DNA from 2 places in the Rhizobium sp. BG4 genome. Region 1 is predicted to be linked to the other one. Evidence: riboswitches for the same ligand, from Rfam matches in the RefSeq annotation. Region 1 holds a riboswitch; the other holds the start of a gene.
The links. Region 1 has a riboswitch for S-adenosylmethionine ahead of F2982_RS06930 (O-succinylhomoserine sulfhydrylase). Riboswitches for the same ligand answer to the same signal wherever they lie in the genome.

Region 2: linked by a shared signal. The riboswitch ahead of metA (homoserine O-succinyltransferase) and the one ahead of F2982_RS06930 (O-succinylhomoserine sulfhydrylase) in region 1 are both predicted to bind S-adenosylmethionine.

Annotation. Positions count from the first base shown of each region.
Region 1 covers NZ_CP044125.1:1,318,981-1,323,036, forward strand. The annotation lists gene F2982_RS06910 (capsular biosynthesis protein) at 1-258, shown strand, start outside; gene F2982_RS06915 (CatB-related O-acetyltransferase) at 388-1,095, shown strand; tRNA gene F2982_RS06920 (tRNA-Gly) at 1,117-1,190, opposite strand; gene F2982_RS06925 (2'-deoxycytidine 5'-triphosphate deaminase) at 1,234-2,328, opposite strand; SAM riboswitch at 2,402-2,480, shown strand; gene F2982_RS06930 (O-succinylhomoserine sulfhydrylase) at 2,522-3,706, shown strand; gene F2982_RS32160 (GNAT family N-acetyltransferase) at 3,717-4,056, opposite strand, start outside.
Region 2 covers NZ_CP044125.1:1,964,067-1,968,122, forward strand. The annotation lists gene F2982_RS10050 (hypothetical protein) at 1-333, shown strand, start outside; gene F2982_RS10055 (ABC transporter ATP-binding protein/permease) at 340-2,175, opposite strand; SAM riboswitch at 2,325-2,402, shown strand; gene metA (homoserine O-succinyltransferase) at 2,464-3,387, shown strand; gene F2982_RS10065 (aldose epimerase family protein) at 3,526-4,056, shown strand, end outside.

The DNA.
Region 1 (4,056 bases):
GGGGCGATCCCGAAAGGCCACAGTCTAAACTCGCCGATCTTTCATTCATTTGGCGGCGCAAACGGCGTAAAAGCAAGACCGAAGCTTATGCCATTCTCTAGAAGAGCTCTGATGCCGATCGTGAGGCCTTTCGTCAGGGCTATCGGCAATCAGAAAGACCTACAGAAATTCAACGCAGATCCCGTGGCTTTCTTTGCTAGTCTTAGGAACCCGCTACACCGTAATGTTGGAGCGCTGTTATTTGGGACCGGAAAATGATCGTGCGGTGGCGCCTGCGGCAGTCAGAGAGCCGAATTCGGATATTCGATTTAGTAGCTATCAGCTGCCATAGACAGGCCCCTATTCTAAAAACTCATTCAAGCACTCGATCTTACTGGATGCGAAAAGATGGACGATGACGTAGACCCAAAATTCACCGCGAGCGCTACATCGACCATTCCTAAATCAGTCAATATTACATCACAAACTACTATCGAGCACCCCATTCACGTTGGTCCCGGCTGCGTGGTGATGGCCGACAGCATCGGTCGGTATTGCTTTATCAACGCAAACACGTGCATCTTTGACAGCGTCACAATTGGCAAATTCGTCACATTCGCGCGCAACTGTCAGATTGGCGGTGTCGAACATCCAATACACTATGTTTCAACGAGCTTCTTTCGGATATCTAAGAAGTGGTTTCCAGATGACCCGGTAGTTCAAGGCGCCGAAACTATCCCCAATAAAACACCAAAGAACAGAAAACGCTCGAATAAAATAGTTGTCGGTAGCGATGTTTGGTTTGGTGCGTCAAGCTTAGTATTGAAAGGCATCACGATCGGCGATGGTGCCGTAGTTGGAGCCGGGGCAGTCGTAACCAAAGATGTGCCGCCATACGCGATTGTTGCAGGAAACCCTGCCAAGATTATACGATACCGCTTTGATCATCAGACCATCAGAGACCTTCTTCGCCTCAGATGGTGGGACCGAGATATAGATATTATTCTGAAACTGCCGCTCGATAATGTTGAAAAGACCATTGCGCTTCTCTCGGAGATAGACGCCGAGAAGACCAAGCCAACGTCCATATTTTCAGTAAAGCGATGGCTTTCGTAGTTATTGGCGCAAAACGCCAACTGGAGCGGGTGAAGGGAATCGAACCCTCGTATTCAGCTTGGGAAGCTGCTGCTCTACCATTGAGCTACACCCGCGCGGCACCAGCCTTCCAACAGATGGGAGGCGGTGTCAAGGCGGTCAGATGCGGAAGTGTTTCGAGAGCTTTAGGCCCTGGGCTTGGTAGTTGGAGCCGAGGCCGGAGCCGTAGAGGCTGACGGGCTTTTCCAGCATGTGCTCGTAGATGAGGCGGCCGACGATCTGGCCGTCTTCGAGGATGAAGGGGACTTCGTGGCTGCGGACCTCGAGGACGGCACGGCTGCCGCGGCCGCCGGCGGGTGCATGGCCGAAGCCCGGATCGAAGAAGCCGGCGTAGTGGACGCGGAATTCGCCGACCAGCGGGTCGAAGGGGGTCATCTCGGCCGCATAATGCGGCGGGACGTGGACGGCTTCGCGGGAGACGAGGATGTAGAATTCGTCCGGATCGAGGATCAGCTCGTTGCGGCCGCGACTATAGAGCGGCTCCCAGAAATCGAAGATATCGTGCTGGGCCTTCTTGTCGACATCGACGACAGCCGTGTGGTGCTTGCCGCGGTAGCCGATCAGGCCTTCCTTGTCGCCGGTGAGATCGATCGACAGCGCAATGCCACCGCCCGAGACGTTCGGCTTGCTGCTGGCGACCAGCGTTTCGGCGTCGTGCAGGGCCTGCAGCTCCGGCTCACCCAAGATGGAGTGGCCGACGCGGAAGCGGATCTGCGACAGGCGCGAGCCGCGGCGCACGACGATCGGGAAAGTGCGCGGCGATATCTCGAGATAGAGCGGCCCGGAATAGCCGGCCGGGATCTTGTCGAATTCCTGGGCGTAATCGGTGATGACTCGGGTGAAGATATCGAGACGGCCGGTCGAGCTCTTCGGATTGGCCGAGGCCGACATATCCGATGGCAGGTCGAGGCGCTCCATCAGCGGAACGATGTAGACGCAGCCGGTTTCGAGAACCGCGCCTTCCGAGAGATCGATGACGTGCAGACTGAGGCGATCGAGCTTGTCGGCCACCAGATGCGAGGGACCCGGCATGAAGCTGGCGCGGACCCGGAAAGCCTTGGCGCCGAGACGCAGATCCAGGCTCGCCGGCTGGATCTGATCGCGATCAAGCTCCCGCTCCGACACGAGGCGGCCGGCTTCAAACAACGCAGCAATGGCACGATCGGCCAAAATTCCAGTTTCGCGAGCCATCATGCTCCATCCATAGTTCGTGGCCGACAAAACCAAATACAGGGAATTGACGCAAGAAGCTAACGGCAGTATTGCAGCTTTATCCCGTGGTGATTTGGCCGGTCGGCTTGCAGCCACGTTAAACAAGTGGCTAAAAAGACCGGGTGTGAAACCGGTCTGCATTTGCGGCCGGTTTTTTTGTTTTTGAGGTGATGGCATGAGCAAGTCCTGGCGCCCTGCAACCCAACTCGTTCACGGAGGCACTCTGCGCTCGCAATATGGCGAGATGTCGGAAGCGATCTACCTGACGCAAGGCTTCGTCTATGACACGTCCGAGGCGGCGGAAGCGCGCTTCAAGGGCGAGACCGACGGCTTCATCTATGCCCGCTACGGCAGCCCCACCAACGACATGTTCGAAAAGCGCATGTGCGCGCTCGAGGGCGCTGAAGATGCGCGCGCCACGGCCTCCGGCATGGCTGCCGTTACCGCGGCGATCCTCTGCCAGCTGAAGGCCGGCGATCATATCGTTGCGGCCCGCGCCCTGTTCGGCTCCTGCCGCTGGGTGGTCGAGACGCTGGCACCGAAATACGGCATCGAATGCACGCTGGTCGACGGCCGCCACCTGGAAAACTGGGAAAAGGCGATCACCCCGAAGACCAAGGTGTTCTTCCTGGAGAGCCCGACGAACCCGACGCTCGAGATCGTCGATATCGCCGGCGTTGCCAAGCTCGCCAACCAGATCGGCGCCAAGGTTGTTGTCGACAACGTCTTTGCGACGCCGCTCTTCCAGAAGCCGCTGGAGCTCGGCGCCCATATCGTCATCTATTCGGCGACCAAGCATATCGATGGTCAGGGCCGCTGCCTCGGCGGCGTCGTTCTCTCCGACAAGCAGTGGATCGACGAGAACCTGCACGATTATTTCCGCCACACCGGCCCGGCAATGTCGCCGTTCAATGCCTGGACGCTGCTGAAGGGCATCGAGACCCTGCCGCTGCGCGTCGCCCAGCAGACGAAGAACGCCTCGAAGATCGCCGACTTCCTGGCGGAGCAGAAGCAGGTCGCCCGCGTGATCTATCCGGGCCGCAAGGACCATCCGCAGGCCGATATCATCGCCAAGCAGATGACCGGTGGCTCGACGCTGGTCTGCTTCGAGCTGAAGGGCGGCAAGGAAGCCGCCTTCAAGCTGCAGAACGCGCTCGACGTCGTGACGATCTCCAACAATCTCGGCGACACCCGCAGCCTGATCACCCATCCGGCAACGACGACGCACAAGAACCTGTCGGACGAGGCGCGCGCCGAACTCGGCATTTCGGCAGGCACCGTTCGCCTCTCGGCTGGCATCGAAGACACGGACGACCTGCTGGAAGACTTCGCGCAGGCTCTGTCGAAAGTGAAGGCGTGAGCGGTCCTGCCTAGCGCAGGACGCGCTTCATCGTCAGCACATCCGCAAACGGGAAAAGCAGGCGCAGCGGCCCCAGCCTGAGGCGCCTGCTGACGACAAAGCCGTTTCGGCGATATGTCGAAACGGCCGGATTATGCCCGGCGACCTGGAGTGTGACGGTATCGCAACCGCTTTCCGCGGCTGCCGCAGCGACAGCTTCCAGGAGCATTGTTCCGCCGCCTTGGCCGCGAAGCTTGGCATCAACCTTCAGCGTGTAGAGATAGAGTTCGCCAGCGGCCAGACGGGGCTCCGTGAGGCAAAAGGCGAGGAAGCGCAGCAATCCCTGCAGCGATCCATATTCTGCCTGGAAA
Region 2 (4,056 bases), 650 kb from region 1:
GATGCACTGCAGGTGATGATCTTCCCGGCCTCGATGAAGGGCACCGGCGAGGGCAATCGCCCCTGGGATGCCAAGCCGAATACAGAGATGACCAATGCGACGGTCAGCACCTCCGTCAAGGCGGTCAACGGCAAGACGATCACGCTCACCTATCAGGGCAAGGAAAAGACGATCGCCATTCCCGATGGCACGCAGATTGTCACCATCGCGTCGGCTACCAAGGATGATCTGAAGCCGGGTGCTGCCGTCATCGTCACGGCCGAGAAGGCCGCCGATGGCAGCGTTTCGTCCAAGCAGGTTTCCGTCGGCCTCAGCGGCGTCCAGCCGATGTGATGACTGCTAGAGCACCGGAGCCGCCGCCGGGCGGCCGGTGCCGGCTTTCGGCGGTGCGGGTTCTTCGGTCTTCGAAGCGATCGCTTCGAGGTGCAGCACCCGCGGCTTCAGCACTTCCATATAGGTCTCGGAGCGGCCGATATAGATCATCGCCGTATCAGGCAGCGCCGTCAGCAGGTTGGTGAGCGTCGTCTGCCACTCCGGTTCGAGACCTTCGAGCACTTCGTCAAAGACCACCCAGCGCGGCCGCACGAGCAGAAGCCGGGCAAAGCCGATGGCCTTCTGCTCGTCGGAATCCAGCACCTTGTCCCAGCGCGCACGCGTATCGAGACGGCCGATGAGCTGACGCAGCCCGGCCTTCTCCATCGCAGCTTCGATATCTTTGTTCTTGTAGGAACCGGCAGGTTCGGGGAAGCAGAGCGCCTCGCGCAGCGTGCCGCCGGGGATATAGGCGACCTGCGGGATGAACAGCATGTCGTCGGATGGCGGCAGGCCCATCGTGCCGCTGCCGCAGGGCCACAGACCGGCCATTGCCTGGAACAGCAGCTTGCGATTGACGTTGTGATCGCCGTTGATCATCACCTTCTCGCCGGCCTTCAGCGTGACGTCAGGCTCGTGCACACGGAAGCCGCCGCACTGGTCGACTTCTTCGCCGAGCTTTGCGGCGATCGTCACGTTCTTCATCACAAGCCTGTCCGCGGCAGTGTCCTCGTAGGCGATGACATTCTTCGGGTTCATCGCGTCATCCATGTGCTGAAGCGCATGGCGGAAATCGGTGACGCGGTTCAGCGTTGCGCGCCATTCGGCGATCGGGCCGAAATTGGCGACGTACCAGCGCAGCGCCGTGTTGACCTGGTTGAAGGCGCCGACCGACATCATCAGCTCACCGAAGGTCAGGCCGCCGGAGAAATAGGCAGGGGCAGCGACGATGATCGGGATAACGATGACGAGCCAGCCATAGCCGGCAGAGACCCAGGTGAGATTGGTATTCGCCATCGTCAGCCGCTTCAGGACGGCGAGAACGGTGCTGATATCGATATTGATGCGCTGGCGCTCGTTTTCCTCGCCCTTGGCAACGGTGATCGCCGGCATGTTCTCGTTTGCATGCATCAGCGAGAAACGTAGCTCGGCTTCCTTCGAGAAGCGCTCGGCATTGATCGGCACCAGCTTGCGGCCGACGATCTGGCTGAGGATCGATGCCGAGGCGGCATAGAAGACCGCGGCCCAGACCATGTAGCCGGGGATGGCGAAGGAATAGGTGCTGAAGTGGAAGACGAAGCCGCTCGACAGTTCCCAGAGAACGCCGATGAAGCTGACGAGCAGGATGGTGGACTGAATGAGCCCGAGAACGAGGCCGGTGGTGCTTTCCGCCAGGTTTCGGGCGTCTTCATGCAGGCGCTGGTCGGGATTGACGCCGATCAGGCCGCTCGAGGCCAGCCGAAGGGCTCGCTTGCGCTTCAGCCATTGATCGACGAGATCGCGTGTCAGGCCCTCGCGCATGTAGAGCGCGGTCATCTGGTTCAGCCATGCCTGGCCGACATTGAGCAGCAGGAGGGAGCCGGCGATCAGGCCGAAGACCTGCAGCTGGTGGAAGAATTCGGTGACATCGCGCCGCTGCAGCGAATCGTAGAAGGGTGCGTTCCAGCGGTTCAGGACCACCTGGCCATAGGCCGTCGCCAGGATGACGGCGAGCAGAATCGCCGCGAGCGACAGGATCTTGCCGCGCACCTTGGAGGCCCAGAAAGCCTGAAACATCAATTTAAGGCGGTAGCCGAGGCTCAGGTCATATCCGACCCGGTCTTGCCGCTGACCGCCAGCCGCGCCTTTGGCGTCGTCCGTCATCACGCATTCCCGTACAGCATCGCCCCTGATTAACATGGTAGCGCGCACTGTCCATCAACAGATTCTACCAGTCATTAATGCGTGAGTTACCTTGCGCCAAGGCGCCGCATGCGAATCCTCATTGATTCGCGCCGCTGTCAGCGCTATCTAGGAGACCTCGTGGTGATTTGGCCGGCCGGCTTGCAGCCACGTTAAATAAGTCGCTAAAGGGCCGCGTGCGGACCGGTAGCGATTCTTTCGTTGCCGGTTTTTTATTTGCCGGTTGTTCTGTTCGATCGAGTGAATGCGATGCCCATCAAGATTCCTGACACGCTCCCCGCTTTCGAAACCCTCGTTCAGGAGGGGGTTCGGGTGATGACCGAAACGATGGCTATCCGCCAGGATATCCGTCCGCTGCAGATCGGGCTTCTCAATCTCATGCCGAACAAGATCAAGACCGAGGTGCAGATGGCGCGCCTCGTCGGCGCCTCTCCGCTGCAGGTCGAGTTCTCGCTGGTGCGCATCGGCAACCACAAGGCCAAGAACACCTCCGAAGACCATCTGCTCGCCTTCTACCAGACCTGGGAAGAGGTGAAGCACCGCAAATTCGACGGTTTCATCATCACCGGCGCGCCGATAGAGCTGATGCCCTATGAAGACGTCACCTATTGGAAGGAGATGCAGGACATCTTCGAATGGACGCGCACCAACGTGCATTCGACGATGAATGTCTGCTGGGGCGCGATGGCGGCCATCTACCATTTCCATGGGGTGCCGAAGCATGAGCTCGGCGAAAAAGCCTTCGGCGTCTATCGCCACAAGAACCTGAAGCCCTCTTCCGTCTATCTCAACGGTTTCTCCGACAATTTCGAAATCCCGGTCTCCCGCTGGACCGAGGTTCGCCGTGCCGATATCGAAAAGGCATCGGGTCTGGAAATCCTGATGGAATCGAACGAGATGGGCGTCTGCCTGGTTCAGGAAGAAGCGGCCAAGCGGCTCTATATCTTCAATCACGTCGAATATGACTCGACGTCACTGTCGGACGAGTATTTCCGCGACGTGAATGCCGGCGTGCCGATCAAGATGCCGCATAACTATTTCCCGCATAACGATCCAGCCCTTCCGCCGCAGAACCGATGGCGCAGCCACGCGCATCTGCTCTTCGGCAACTGGATCAATGAAATCTACCAGACGACGCCCTACGAGCTCAGCGAGATCGGCACGAAAATCTGAGGGCTTATCAATCTGTTGACGTTGCGCCGCTGGCCTTGATGCCGCGGCGCTTCTTTTTTGCCTTTGGCAGTTGCGGTTCGTGGAAAATGGGGGCAGGTTCGCTGCCGGAAAGCGAACAGATTTCAGGACGATGGATAGATGGCTGAACAGCTGAAGCGGGAAGTTTTCGGAACGACGAAGGATGGCGAGACCGTCTATCGCGTCGAGATCAAGGGCGGCGGTCTGACGGCCAAGATCATGACCTGGGGCGCGGTCATCCAGGATCTGCGGCTCGACGGCCATGAGGCGCCGCTGCTGCTCGGCTTCGACAATTTCGCCGACTATCCGGCCTATTCCTCCTATTTCGGCGCAACGCCCGGCCGCTGCGCCAACCGTATCGGCGGCGGCAAGTTTACGCTCGACGGCAAGGCCCACCAGCTGGAGCTCAACGAGAAGGGTGTCTCGCATCTGCATGGCGGCAGCGACAATATCGCCAAGCGCAACTGGACGATCGTCGAGCATGATGTCGATCGCGTCGTGCTGAAGATCGTCGATCCCGATGGCCGCGCCGGCTATCCGGGCAATTGCACGATCCAGGCGACCTACCGGGTCCATGGCAACGGCGAGTTCTCGATCGTCTATGAATCGACATCGGATCAGCCGACGCTCGCCAATGTCTGCCAGCACGCC